Regions from separate parts of the Alicyclobacillus sp. SO9 genome, predicted to be linked through region 1. Evidence: riboswitches for the same ligand, from Rfam matches in the RefSeq annotation. Region 1 holds a riboswitch; the other holds the start of a gene.
What was found. A riboswitch is a leader RNA that binds a small molecule or an ion and turns the genes downstream of it on or off. The one in region 1 is predicted to bind cyclic di-AMP.
Positions count from the first base shown of each region.

Region 2: another riboswitch for cyclic di-AMP. It lies ahead of GI364_RS24770 (APC family permease); the one in region 1 lies ahead of GI364_RS20275 (TrkH family potassium uptake protein).

Region 1 covers NZ_CP066339.1:4,337,111-4,347,440, forward strand. Annotated here, with positions in the region: gene GI364_RS20255 (InlB B-repeat-containing protein) at 1-3,430, opposite strand, end outside; gene GI364_RS20260 (APC family permease) at 3,939-5,243, opposite strand; gene GI364_RS20265 (SGNH/GDSL hydrolase family protein) at 5,591-6,430, shown strand; gene GI364_RS20270 (diguanylate cyclase domain-containing protein) at 6,411-7,694, opposite strand; gene GI364_RS20275 (TrkH family potassium uptake protein) at 7,779-9,095, opposite strand; cyclic di-AMP (ydaO/yuaA leader) riboswitch at 9,183-9,331, opposite strand; gene GI364_RS20280 (hypothetical protein) at 9,517-9,984, opposite strand.
Region 2 covers NZ_CP066340.1:82,168-85,982, reverse strand. Annotated here, with positions in the region: gene GI364_RS24770 (APC family permease) at 42-1,949, opposite strand; cyclic di-AMP (ydaO/yuaA leader) riboswitch at 2,043-2,171, opposite strand; gene GI364_RS24765 (hypothetical protein) at 2,420-2,809, shown strand; gene ytaF (sporulation membrane protein YtaF) at 2,938-3,555, opposite strand.

The DNA of each region.
Region 1 (10,330 bases):
TGCCAAAGGAGAACGGGTTTTGTAAAGTCGAATCCGTGTACCACCCCTGAAATACCGCCCCGGTCTTCGTCGGGTTTTTTGGCGCCGTGGCATAACTATCATAAGCTACCGATTCTGACGTCACACTGCTACCCCCGTTGCTATTAAAGGTAACCGTGTACTGTTGGGGCGTCCACTTTGCATACAGCGTCACGCTGCTAGTAATCGGAGTCGTGAACGAGAAGGCGTTCTGCAAAGTCGAATCCGTATACCACCCTGCGAACACTGACTCCGCCTTCGTCGGGTTCGTCGGCGCTGTCGCATCGCTACCGTAGGGCACCAATTGGTACTGGACTTGGCTGCCGCCGTTGCTATTGAAGTTCACCGTGTACTCTTGCGGCGTCCACTTCGCATACAGCGTGATGTTCCCCGTTATCAGCGTCCCAAACGAAAACTGATTTTGCAGGGTTGAGTCTGTGTACCACCCTGCGAACACTGACCCTGTTTTCGTTGGATTCGTCGGATTCGTCGCAGTCCCATCGTACGCCACCGATTCTGACGTCACGCTGCTACCCCCGTTGCTGTCGAAAGTGACAGTGTACTGTTGAGGCGTCCACTTTGCATACAGCGTCAGACTGCTTGTAATCGGAGTCGTGAACGAGAAGGCGTTCTGCAAAGTCGAATCCGTATACCACCCCGCGAACACTGAGCCCGTTCTCGTCGGATTCGTCGGCACTGTCGCGTCTTGCCCGTACGGCACCAATTGGTACTGGACTTGGCTGCCGCCATTGCTAATAAAATTCACCGTGTGCTCTTGCGGCGTCCACTTCGCATACAGCGTGATGTTCCCCGTTATCAGCGTCCCAAACGAAAACTGATTTTGCAGGGTTGAGTCTGTGTACCACCCTGTGAACACGTACCCTGTTTTCGTCGGGTTGGTCGGCTGCGTCGCAGTGCCATCGTACGCCACCGATTCCGACGACACACTGCTACCCCCATTGCTGTTGAAGGTAACCGTGTACTCTGCGGGCGTCCACTTTGCATACAGAGTCAGACTGCCGGTAATCTGAGTCATGAACGAGAAGGCGTTTTGCAAGGTCGAATCCGTATACCACCCGGCGAACACTGACCCTGTTCTCGTGGGATTCGTCGGCGCTGTCGCGTCTTGCCCGTATGGCACCAATTGGTACTGAACCTGGCTGCCGCCATTGCTGTTGAAGTTCACCGTGTACTCCTGAGGTGTCCACTTCGCATACAGCGTGATGTTCCCCGTAACCGGCGTCCCAAAGGAGAATGGATTTTGCAAACTCGCGTCCGTATACCACCCTGCGAACACATACCCAGTCTTCGTCGGGTTTGTCGGCTGCGTCGCATAGCTATCGTACGCAACAGATTCTGACGACACGCTGCTGCCCCCGTTGCTGTCAAAGGTCACCGTGTTTTTAGCCAGCACATATTCTTCAATGGATCCCGAGGGAGAACTAGTGCTAGACGACAAGTTGGTGACAAATAGGTCCCCGGCACTATCTATGGCAATACCCACTGGGTTGCTTAGCCCTGCTCCGTTCGTGACGTTGACCCAGGTCGTGCTCCCATTCGGACGTTCATACAGTGTGTTATTGCTATGATTGACCACGAACACGTTTCCGGCACCATCTACCCGAATTCCGACCGGGTCACTGAACCCCGCACCGTTTGTGATATTGACCCAGGTCGTGCTTCCACTCGGGAGTTCGTACACTGCACTATCTGCGGGACGGGTCAAAAACACGTCACCCTTACTGTCCACGGCAACACGGCCATTCACATTTTGTCCGAATGAAGAGCTAAGGGGCGTAATCGTCGCGCTGCCAATATGGTTCTCGATAACAACACCATTGTAACTGGCCCATGTGTAAAAGTTGCCTGAACCATCTAAGGCACTCCCTTCTGGAGCAATGTACGATGTTAAATCTAACATGAGCTTCCAAGTGGTACTTCCACTCTTCAGTTCCTCAATCGTGTTGCTATTATGGTTCGTGACAAACAGGTCTCCCGCACTATCCACAGCGATGCCCATTGGACCATTGAAGGATCCCCCGTACGTGATGTCATTCCAACTCGTGCTCCCGCTCTTCAGTTCCTGAATCGTGCTATTCGTGCCGGGGATCGAGTTCGTGACAAACACGTCTCCTGCACTATCCACGGCAATGGCATAGGGATGAGTAAATGACCCACCATCGGTGATGTTCACCCACCGTCCAGGCGGTAGTGTGCCTGTGGGGGGCAAGGTATGGACACTGTTGACCGCAGACTGGGCGCTTTCACCAGCCGCGTTCACCGCGGTCACCGTCATCTGATACACGGTGGATGGTTGCTCGCCCGTCACAGTGTAACTCGTCGTGGTCACTGGGCTGGTGTTCACCTTCGTGCCGCCCACGTACACGTTGTAGCTTGTCGCCCCAACCACGGCACTCCACGATTCGGTCCAGCCTGTAGCGGTCACACTGCTGTGGCTGAGGCCCGTCGGGGCACTAGGGGGCACCACATATTCGGAAACCGTATTTGATCCTGAGTTGGTGACAAACAGGTCTCCCGCACTATCCACGACTATGCCGGTAGGCGAACTCAGCGAGCCTCCATTGGTGATATCCGTCCAGGTCGTGCTCCCATGCGCTCGCTCCTCAAGAGTATTGGTGTTGACATTAGTCACAAACAGGTCTCCTGCACTATCCACGGCTATGCCGGCAGGCTGGCTAGAAGAAACCCCATTCGTGATATCCGTCCAGGTCGTGCTTCCATTTGCTCGCTCTAGAATGGTCTTGTTGGCCATGTTGGTCACGAACAGGTCTCCTGCACTATCCACGGCTATGCCGGTCGGAGAAGAAAACGACCCGCCATTCGTGATATTCGTCCACGTCGTGCTCCCACTCGTCCGCTCCAGAATGGTATTGCTTTGTGCATTGGTTATGAACAGGTCTCCCGCGCTATCCACGGCTATGCCGTCAGGCCAGGAAAACCCCGCTTCACCCAGGATATCCGTCCAGGTCGTGCTCCCACTCGCTCGCTCCAAAATGATGTTGTTGCCCGCGTTGGTCACAAACAGGTCTCCTGCGCTGTCCACGGCTATGCCGTCAGGCGAAGAAAACGCCCCACCATTGCTAATATTCATCCAGGTCGTGCTCCCACTCGCTCGCTCCGAAATGGTGCCACTACCCGAGTTGGCCACAAACAGGTCTCCCGCACTGTCCATGGCTATCCCTTCAGGCGAAGAAAACGCCCCCCCGTTGGTGACATTCACCCAAGTCCCTGTAGTGGCCGCAAGCGCCCGGGTATTTTGCATTGGCACCAGTGTCAACCATGAGAGAGGGGTCATGACAATGAAGGCAATCAGTGACTTTCTTAAACGGTTGCGCTCACCTCTGGCTTCCAGCGGCATCTTCTTTTTTCTTGACCCATGTTTTTTCCCCACGAATACCTTTTCCCCTTTTCCCTACATGCGGCGATAGCCGGTCGAATGCGCACGCACAATACAATCCAAGCAGCGCCCTTCTATGCTGACTGCGCTAACTTTCTATGTCTGACTGCGCCAACTTCCTATGTCTGACTGCGCTAACTTTCTATGTCTGAGTGCACTAATTCTCTATGTCTGCCTGTCCTAAAACGCATGCACTCATCCAGACTTCGCCCCATTTGATATACCTGCTAGACTGAACATTTCCGCCGTCAACCTACATTGTTTACGAAGTCTACCGATTGACCCCGCAGAATCGATGTCATTATACAAAACCGCCTCTAAACAAATTCTCAACAAAAAATCGCCATGTCAGGCCCGCAATGTTGTGATACAAGCGTTTACCCTGCCAAGACGACAATTGTCTTAGTGAAATTTTCTATTTGAAGACCAATAATGCTGTCATTATTTGCGGCCCCAGTTGATATCAGAGTTGCGAGTAAAAACAACCGTAAACTCCTAGGTGTCAATCGTTTTTTATGCCTGACTTTGGTTCGGTTCCCAAAGAGTTGTGTCTATGTGTCCGCCATACTATATACGTCACACAGGTAATACCAACGATTAAAGGGATGGATAATGCCGTTCCTACAAAAGGATACGCAACCAGGCAAAGTCCGAAAGCAATTCCAGCAGCTGCCTTGCCCACCCTCGATTTCAGTAGTTTAACACCAGCCGCCGTACCGAGAATATAGGTGGCGATTCCAAGCGAGTTCGGCACATAAACCAACTCACTCATACTCAGATTGAAGACATACGTGACGACGAGTCCAGCACCAGCCAACACCCCAACCAATAAGACCGCCCTTTGTGGTGTCGACCTCTGCTCATTAACGTGATTTAACCACGCCGGCGCTAACATTTCATGCGACAATGAGTAAGCAAGTCGGCTAATGCTTGCCACAAACGCATTTGTAGTACCCAGACAAATCACAAGGGCAATGACCGCCGTGACCGCGGCACTCTTCCCGCCCATAGTGGTTTGCCTAACCTGTGCCAAGGATGCCGTGTTCATCGCTTGAGCCATCGTTTGCTGACCCACCTCATAGGAATGTGTCCCAACTACGGCTAAGGCGATTCCGAAGTAAAGTGTGCCTACAATCATGACTGCACCCCATGTAGCTCGCGTTACATCCCGCTTTGGATAGTGAAACTCTGGCGCAAGACTGGCAATGGCCTCCCAACCGAAGAATGACCAGAAGATAAGCATGGCGGCACTGCCAACGGGCCGAAGATGAAAATTGGAAAACTGAGGAGACAAATCACTGGCGTGCATAGATGGAATCGCAAAGACAATCGTTGTCAATAAAACCACAACAATTAATCCGCTTGTCGCTAATTGCAACTTGCCACTTGTCTTTAACCCAAGGTAGTTACTGATAATCGAACCAAGCAATAAGACTGCCGCAATCAGAAAGGCATTACCTGTCGGAAGTCGAAAAACGAAAGTCACGTAGATACCACCTGTAAGCGGTACGATAAACTGTCCAGCGGACGCGGCAATGAAATAAAACCAACCTACGATTGCACCTGAGTATCGGCCGAAAGCCTCTCCAACAAAAGTTGACACTCCCCCTGCACTGGGATACTCCCGAGCCAAAAACGCAAAGGTATAGGCAAGCGGAATACTGAGCAGTATCATTCCTCCCCAAGCAAACAACGCATTCGACCCGGCTAATCCTGCCGTCATCCCCGGCAAGATAAGAATTCCTGAGCCGATGACCGCACCAACATACAGTGCCACGCCTTGCCAGACAGAAATTGACGTTTTCAACGTGTACTGTCACCTCCAATCTTTTTGTATCACGCAGTCAAACCTGCCGACTTCTGTAATCTTGCTTTCATATTTGTAGATGTTCAGACCCATTAGGTCAAAGAATATGAATGAGTTGTACAACGATTCCCATTAACCCCAATGAGACCAAATGTGCGCAAAACGCCATTGATGCGCACCTATAGGCCACTTGGTTGCCAAACGGTATACACTCCAAGCATCTGGCGAACATTAAACTACAACACTACAACGCTGGACTTTGTTGCACACGTGTGACTTGAAAGCAGTTTTAGAGCTAGCTAGTCTTCTCATCAACCCGACACTAACATTTCTACTGAGGTGACAAATTGAAAAAATCCAAGGGGCTTCATGCAGTGGCCAAACAAGCGGTGGTATCAATGACAGTCATGGGAACGCTAATATACTGTTTCCTCATATTGGGACACACTGCAGCAGCGCAAAGTGCACTCCCAGGGAAATCGCACCCAAACCAAACTCCGGCATTGACAGAGAATGCAGAGACTAGTAGTCCATCGCTGAAACCAGTCCACACCAAGACCGTCAATTGTCCACTTAACGTACTCGTTGTCGGCGCCTCCACGGCACACGGTTGGCATGATACAAAGGGGAACGGGTATCTAGCAAGGGCATTTGATACTTTGACATCGACAGAAGGCGTGGCATATCGAGTAGTAGACAAAGCCATTCCTGGAGCAAGAATTGCAGAGGTATCACCGAGGTATACAGGGTGGTTGAGGCAGTATCACCCGAATGTTGTGGTCATTTCATGGGGGCTCATTAATGATCTCAAAGCAAGAACGCCTTACACTTCCTTTCTATATGACTTACAGAACGAAATCGATAAAGCGTTGCAAGCTAATGCAAAAGTGTTTGTCATAACACCGCCCATCTCAAGATACTCTTACACAGATTTTGCTGCTCAACAGGAGGAACTGACCCGTGCAGAGATTCACTTGGTGCAAAGACTGCAAAATCCAGACGTCGTGTCTATTGATTTGTTTGAACAGATGAAAAACACAATTGCTTCAAGCAACGTCCCCTATCAACAATACTGTGCATCAGACAGTGCACATCCCAATACACGCGGGCACATTCTTGCCGGAAGATTATTAACGGCCGATCTCGCTAACATATACGACACAAAACCTACGGATGACCACCGATGAACCGCGTGGAATACGCACACTGCGTGTGTTGCCCACTTTGAAAACGTTCAATGAGGCGTTTTCGTTTCATTTTGTAAAGGTCACGGTCTGCTCTATTGATGAGTTCATGTAGTGTTTCGCCGTTTCTATGGTAGGCAAGGCCATAGCTCACTCGCATTTCAATTTGATTCGTGCCAAAGTTCCATGCTTGATTGAGTTTCGTTAACAAGTCATTTACAATACGATGGAGTTCCCTTTCATCTTGCTCAAGTTCGAATAAGATCAGAAACTCGTCGCCGCCCATTCGAGCAACGGTATCGGTCTCCCTCACAGTCTGTTCAATGACACGCCCTATCTTCTTCAAGACTTGATCTCCTACTTCATGCCCCAGCGTATCATTAATCTGTTTAAAGTCATCGCAATCTAGACTCATCACAACCAATTGATGTTCGTTGAATGTATCGCCAGTGTTAGCTTCTTGCCAATTACTCAATTTCTTTTCTGCAGACGCAATGAAATATCGTCGATTTGGAAGGCCTGTCAAGACATCGTGATAGGCCCATTCTTCTAACAGTTGCTGTCTATCGTATTGCATCGTTACGTCTCTTAGTGATACCTGTGTGCAATGTTTTCCCTGGAAGAGAACTGGATTTGGAGAGACTGTAACCCATAGGACTTCGTCTTCCACAATAATTTTAATATCGACTGCATCTACTTCCTCACCCATATAGCAACGTTTCGTGCGTTCCTGCATTAAGTCTACAAAATCTTCATGAATGAAATCAAAAATATGAGAATCCAGTAAATCAGACGGTTGCTTGGCTTTTAATAGTTCAGCACAAGCCTGATTCATATAAATGATAGCACCATGATGATGGATAAACACCGGTTCTGCAGTGCGTTCAATCACACTGTGTATAGCCTTTTGTCCTGTTATATCATGCATCACCGCAATCAGGCCATGAGGTCGTTCCTCGTCATAACGGACAGGTTTACAGTTGATAGATAATTGAATTGCACACCCGTCCTTAGTCATGTGTGTATCCTCAGTGCTTTCCACAGTTTCTAAGTTGACCAGTGCCTTGCGTAAGGTGCTCTTGTCGTCGGAGATAAATGGTAAAACATCCATTCCGTTCAGTTCTTGAAGAGTCCATCCGTACAATTGATGAAAAGCTTCATTGACATGTAGGGCCTGTCCCTCGTGATTGAGCAGAATTACCGCATCCGGTGTCACAGCAGTTGCTTGATTGAATAAGGACTTATAGTCGAAAGTTAGGTCTCTCATCATATCCCCCCTACAAACCAGGTTCCACCTTTCAGGATATAAAGATGCTGTTACTATTCTATCAAATGTCCCATCTGTCTGGCTTTAGCCGACAAATATGCGTTCCTTGACCCGTTTGACTTTGGATGGTCCCTTTCTGCGTAACATCCCTACCAAAACAGTCAAAATCCCGACTCGTCCGATGAACATCGTTACAATTAATACCCACTTCACGGGAGCATGAACGATACTTGTTATTCCCGTAGACAATCCTACGGTGCCAAAAGCGGATACTTCTTCAAAAATGATTCGGATAATATTAATATGCGGCTCAAGAGCGGCATCAATGAGGGTGGCCGTGGTAATGACGCCGCTTGCCAGAAAGAAAATCAGCAACGCTTTTTGATTTACTTCCCAAGGGACAGACCGTCGTCCAACATGGATTTCTGCATCTCCCCTGGCATTGGTCCAGGCGGACTTCATAAGAATAAAGAATGTTGTTGTTTTAATTCCACCGCCTGTTGAGCCCGGAGATGCGCCAATAAACATAAAGATGGCAATAATGAACCAAGTGACTTCTTTCATCTTACTAATAGAAATAGAATCAAACCCGGCAGTCCTTGTCGTCACAGATGTGAACCAAGAATTAAGCAATTTCCCACCCCATGACAAATGGCTCATAGAGTGACTTCCTTCAAAGAACAGCATGAGAAACGTCCCCACAACGAGAAGAAAGCCGGTCATCGCGAGGACGATTTTTGTATGTAGTGAGAACTTGCGAGTATGCGGAAAATTATAGAGTTCCGTCAAAACGATGAAGCCGAGCCCGCCAAGAATGATAAGGATGCTTGTTAACAAAATCACAAATGGATCTCCTGAGAAACCTTCAAGGGAATTCCCCCATAAGTCAAAACCTGCATTATTAAAAGCTGAGATAGCATGAAAACAGCTAAAGCCGATGGCTCGCAGCCAGGAGTAGTGATAAATGAAATGGAACCATAACGCGAAAAGCACCGCGGCTGCCCCTTCAATGACAAAACTAAAATGCAAGATGCTCTTAATGAGGCGAACAGACCCTCTGACACCAAAGTTTCGGTCTTCTGCAATGAGTATGCGATCGCGTAACGAGATCTTTCGCCCCAAAGCCAAATAGATAGACGTTGTGATGAGCGTCATACCTGCCCCGCCTATTTGCATCAAGACTGCAATAATGATTTTCCCGAAGACCGTCCATGTGGTGGCTGTCGTTACAGTACTGAGTCCTGTTACACACAATGCACTCATGGAGGTAAAGAACGAGTCCGTAAAGCTGACACCTGTATGTCGAGACCACGGAAGTAAAAGCAGCAAGGAACCGACCAGCGCAATGGTTAGATACCCGATTGCGATTCTCTGCGGCGGACTAAAACGAAATGTGTTCAAAGCCGTAAACCTCCACAATGAAATCCGTTACTACAACACATTTTCCTCAGAAAAAGACAAAACGACCCTTCAGGGGTCGCTCTCAGACCTCTCCCGCTGCAATGCTTACGAAGTTAGCTGACGGGTTCGGGTGGCAAGAGAGAACTTCACCCTACTAGTTCACAGACCAGATTCACCCCAAAAATATGGACCCTCCGTTCCCAAACGCTGCGTTCAGGATTCAGCATATAGATTTTCAAATGCATGGCTACGATTCTACTCCACTCACATAAACTTTCAAGACTTAAATATAACTTCGGTTCTACGGCCGCTGAGGCTTCATATAAGAGGACACCTGAAAGTTTTACAGGCTGACCTTCGAGAACCTTGACTGTGCGGAGAAGGGACAACAGTGCGTAAAACACTGCGAGACAGAGGGAGTTCAAGTGATCTTTCGACTTAAAACGTGAATTAACTTGCTGATAAGCAGAACATTGACAATCCATGAATACAACATGAGCAGTATGATGAAAGCGTGGGCTTCTCCCAAGACCTTTGGATATCCATATCCTGTAATCAGAATCAGTGCATTGCCGAGTGCGTCCGCGTTCGAATATGAATGATGGTGAAATGAGCTGGGATACAAATAGGAAATATACATTAACGTAACAGCTTCCGAAAAGATGAGTGAGACCAAGGATGTAAATCCATAAATAAAGATGCCAAGTATTGTTTTTATGCGACGTTTATAGGTAAAATCAAAAAGCATTAGCCCTGACACAAAAAGGAAGAAAACAGATACTATAGAGTTGAATATCAGATAGTGCGGCTTTGTAAAGAACAGCGTTCCTGCTTCACTACACAGAACCACCACGATGATGAGTACGTGAACGGTATTTCTCCAGTTCAATCAACGACCTCCACGTATGTACAGTATACCGACGTCCCTGTCCTCTGCACGTTCAAGTAAATATCCCGTTTTGCGTTTATGGAAACGACTCAAAGATGATGTCACTTTATCTTTTCCTCTTCAATGTTTTTACATACGGTCCAAAGGCATCCACAGACGTGAATCGAGGCTACCACATGGTGCCGGCAGTTGACTTCGTTGCACCAGCACTGTGTTGTGCCCCATGGCAAAGCCATGGGGACCTTTGTCTGACTCAAGCAGCGATTAGGTACGAGGAAAATAACTGAGTGAAAATTCATACTGTTCATTTGACATTTCGGGTATTAATGTTAACATAAAACTATGT
Region 2 (3,815 bases), on a different replicon from region 1:
CAGCTATGGTCAAGAAGCCAGTGTGTTCGCCACAAATGAAACTAGCGGTGTAAATGATACGGTAAAGTCGTAACAACAACCTCCTTGTGACGCAACATCCAGGCACGGAGAAGAAGCGAAGTCTGCGAATGTAATGCATAATGCCACCATCTTTTGGGGACAAACTGACCGATGAGCAACTGTACATGGTCGGGTTTCCCTCCCTCATAATTTTCCAACCGCCGAATAAACTTTGACAAAGGATAGAGCAGAGAGCGGTATTCACTTTTGACAGTGACAAGTCTGCAGGGTTCTCCCCATTCCTTCCATTTCTTCTCCATCTTTTCAATGGATTCATCATCAAACCCAATGTATAGCGCAATAACGTCTTGAGTTGTACTTTGAGCAAACGAAATGGTATCAACGACCACACGATGGACTCCTGAAACAAGAACAACTGACAGAACATGATGTTTTTGAGGATGAACCTGATTAAGATCGATTCGAAGTTCATTTGCAACTTCGTCGTAATGCCGTCGAATCTTGGACGCCAAAAATATCAAGACCGGTAGTACAACCAGCACAATCCAAGCCCCAGTCGTGAACTTGGTTACGGCAAAAATAATGGCGACCACAGTTGTAACCGCGGCGCCAAAGGCGTTAATGGTTGCTTTGATGTACCATAAATTCCCTTTCACACGAAGCCATCTGATGGTCAAGCCAGACTGAGCGACTGTAAACGCGACAAATACACCGATTGCATAAAGCGGGATCAGAGCATTCGTCTGCGCATGAAACAGCTCGATCAATAAGGCTGCTAGTGCTGCCAGGACAACCATACCGTTTGAGTATCCCAATTTATCGCCGCGGATGGTGAGTGATCGTGGCAAAAATCGGTCCATCGCTACTAGAGCTGCAAGCTGTGGAAATCCTGTAAATGTCGAATTGGCGGCCAAAATAAGAACCACAAAAGTAAAGACAATGATGATTTGATAAATCAATCCATGCCCGAAGTACAACCCAGCTAACTGAGAGAGCATTGTATTGTTGGGGTTGACTGAAATTCCTTTTACGTACAATTGATAGGCAAATCCAAGTAACGTGAATGCTGTAACCAATCCGAGAACCACATAAGCTTTAATTGCTCCCGTTTTGCCCTCCCTGAAAACCGGAACTCCGTTCGATATTGTCTCAATACCAGTCAGTGCCGAACACGCAGAACTAAATGCTCGAAGCAAAAGCATCAGGCTAAGTCCGAGCGGAATCGTCCCGAAGGGTGGTGTAACAGGTTGGACAAATCCATGATGAGTTTCATCTACAAATCCAGCCCCAATTAGGAAGAGCATACATCCTGCGAAGATCATCGTCGGGTAAGCAAAAACCTTTGAGGACTCCGAGACCCCACGTAAGTTGACCAACAAGATGATGAACACACAAACCACCGACAACAGAGTTTCGTGCCCAGATAGGATTGGATACGAAGAAGCCATCGTCTGGATGCCGGATGACACCGAAACGGCGACGGTCAGTACATAGTCAACAAGCAATGCACTTGCCGCAATCAGGGATATCAAAGGTTTCTTAAAATTGTCCTTGCCTATGGCATAGGCACCACCACCATTTGGATAGGCAATGACACCCATTATGTACGATGTAATTAGAATTGCGAGCAGGATCACGGTTGATGCTGTGATCGGGATAATCATCCACTTTACATTTGGGCCCAATGGCTCCAATTCGGTGATGCCGGCCTCGGGTCCATACGCCACAGATGAGTATAAATCGGCAGCGAGAATTGGGAGTGCAATGAGCCAGTTCAGCTTGGTATGGGATTGATACAGTTCCCGTGTCCTCATCGGACGACCGACGAGTATGCGCTTTACGTTTCCAAAATTGAATAAGGCAAATGCCAGCGCAATAGTTGCAATTGAGATGACAACTGGATGAATCCAGAGAGCTTGCTTGTACATGATGAAAATGTCTCCCTCCATTTCCTTCTTGGGTATTATTGGTCTGTGGATGCATTTTAAACTAAAAACACAAAACGACCCCAGAGGGGTCAAAAAACCGCTCCTGCAACGCCGACGAAGTTAGCTGACGGGTTCGGGTGGCAAGAATCATCACCCGTCCAAATTGGATTCACCCCGATAAATGGTTCCTCCGCTCCACACAGGATTAGGCGTGTATATAACATGTCATGGACACAATTTAAATCTCGCTAGACAAAACATCAATGACTACACGCGTTGGTAAATCCGCTTTCATGCATGGTTTTCTAAGGTTTTTAAAAACTATTCAATAAATCCCTTGCGGAATCTCTTTAAATCCCTTGTTTAATGTAAATCGTCAACAATCACTGTTTGTTCACATGAGTTCAATGTAGTCCACTGTTGATGCATTAGGTCACCGTTCCATAAGATGTCATCGTGAGGTGATATGTGTGAAAGATCATAATGCTTGTGTGGAATTGGAGCTCCAAGTCAGGCGGGCACTCGGTTGGTACGGTCGATTCGGATTGGGTGGCATAGCAGATGCTGATTTTATTGAGAATGGTGGTACATATACAGCTGTAGTGGCAGCACTGGCACCGCATTATGTGCGTGCGACCATAGAAACACAGAAACGCATCAGTCAGATCATTAAGGAATGTGCCCATTTGCAGCATAAGATTACCGACGACAATGTTGAGGTTATTCGCCAATGCCGACGGTTGCGGAAGGATTCAAAAATGAGGCATGCTCCCTTCTTGAGGGGCGCATCTCGAAGAGAGACGTGCTACTGTATGGTTATACGCCGTTCGAAGCAAAGGGACTGTTGCAGAACTGGTTAGCGCCGCAAGGACTGCGTCTAATTAGCATCACAATGGTTAACCGCAACAGCATAGTTTGAAATCAGGAGATGACACAACGAAAGCCTGCAGGAATGGCAGCCTTTTTTGCGAATGGGCGGGATATCTGATCAATTAAACATTTCGATAAAGCCAAGTACAATTAACAAAACACCTGCAATTAATGGGGCATATTTACCGAAGAACCTTCCTAACACATTTTTACCAATGGAGTATCCGAGGATAATTGTCAATATACTTATGAGAAATGTTGAGATTACGGTGAGAAAAATATTGACTCCTGTGATACTTGCAGCGATTCCAGTCCCTAAATTGTTAAATGTTAATCCTAACGCCAACATAAACGCTTCTTTCGCATCAATATGACCCGATTTATCGACATCTGAGCGTTCTGCGTACTCAACCATATGAGAAAGATCTTTTAATGCTAGTTCTCTTGCATTGGTGTTATGTATTAGTTTTATAAGGCTTTGTATGACAAAATAAATACCCACAACCACAATAATTGCAGCACCTAAAACATTTGATACTGATTGTGGCATGAATTTTGCAATATACGAACCGGCTGACATCGATAAAAAGGTCCCGGTTGTTGTTACAACCGCAATGATAAAGTTTGCAATGATTCCTATCCTGATTTTCTTTATTCCATAAGCAGTACCGACAACTACATTGTCAAGATTGGAGGATATACTGAACAATAATGCTGACAAAAGAAGCATTAACATTAAATTGCCTCCTTGCATAATGGACGCACGACCACAATGATTCCCTTACATTTCAGCACTGTCATACTATGCGCAGCGAAGGAAATCGGTCCGAATTCTGATTCGGATTACGCGGGCGTAAGTCAGACGACCCCTCGATGCAAGTTATGCATACACATACAGGCGCTGAATTTCATCGGTTGTTGCTCTCGAGCAGACCAATAAGGGTTCCGTTTAGAAGTCCATATTGAACCGCCAAAATAGCATTTTTATGTTGATAT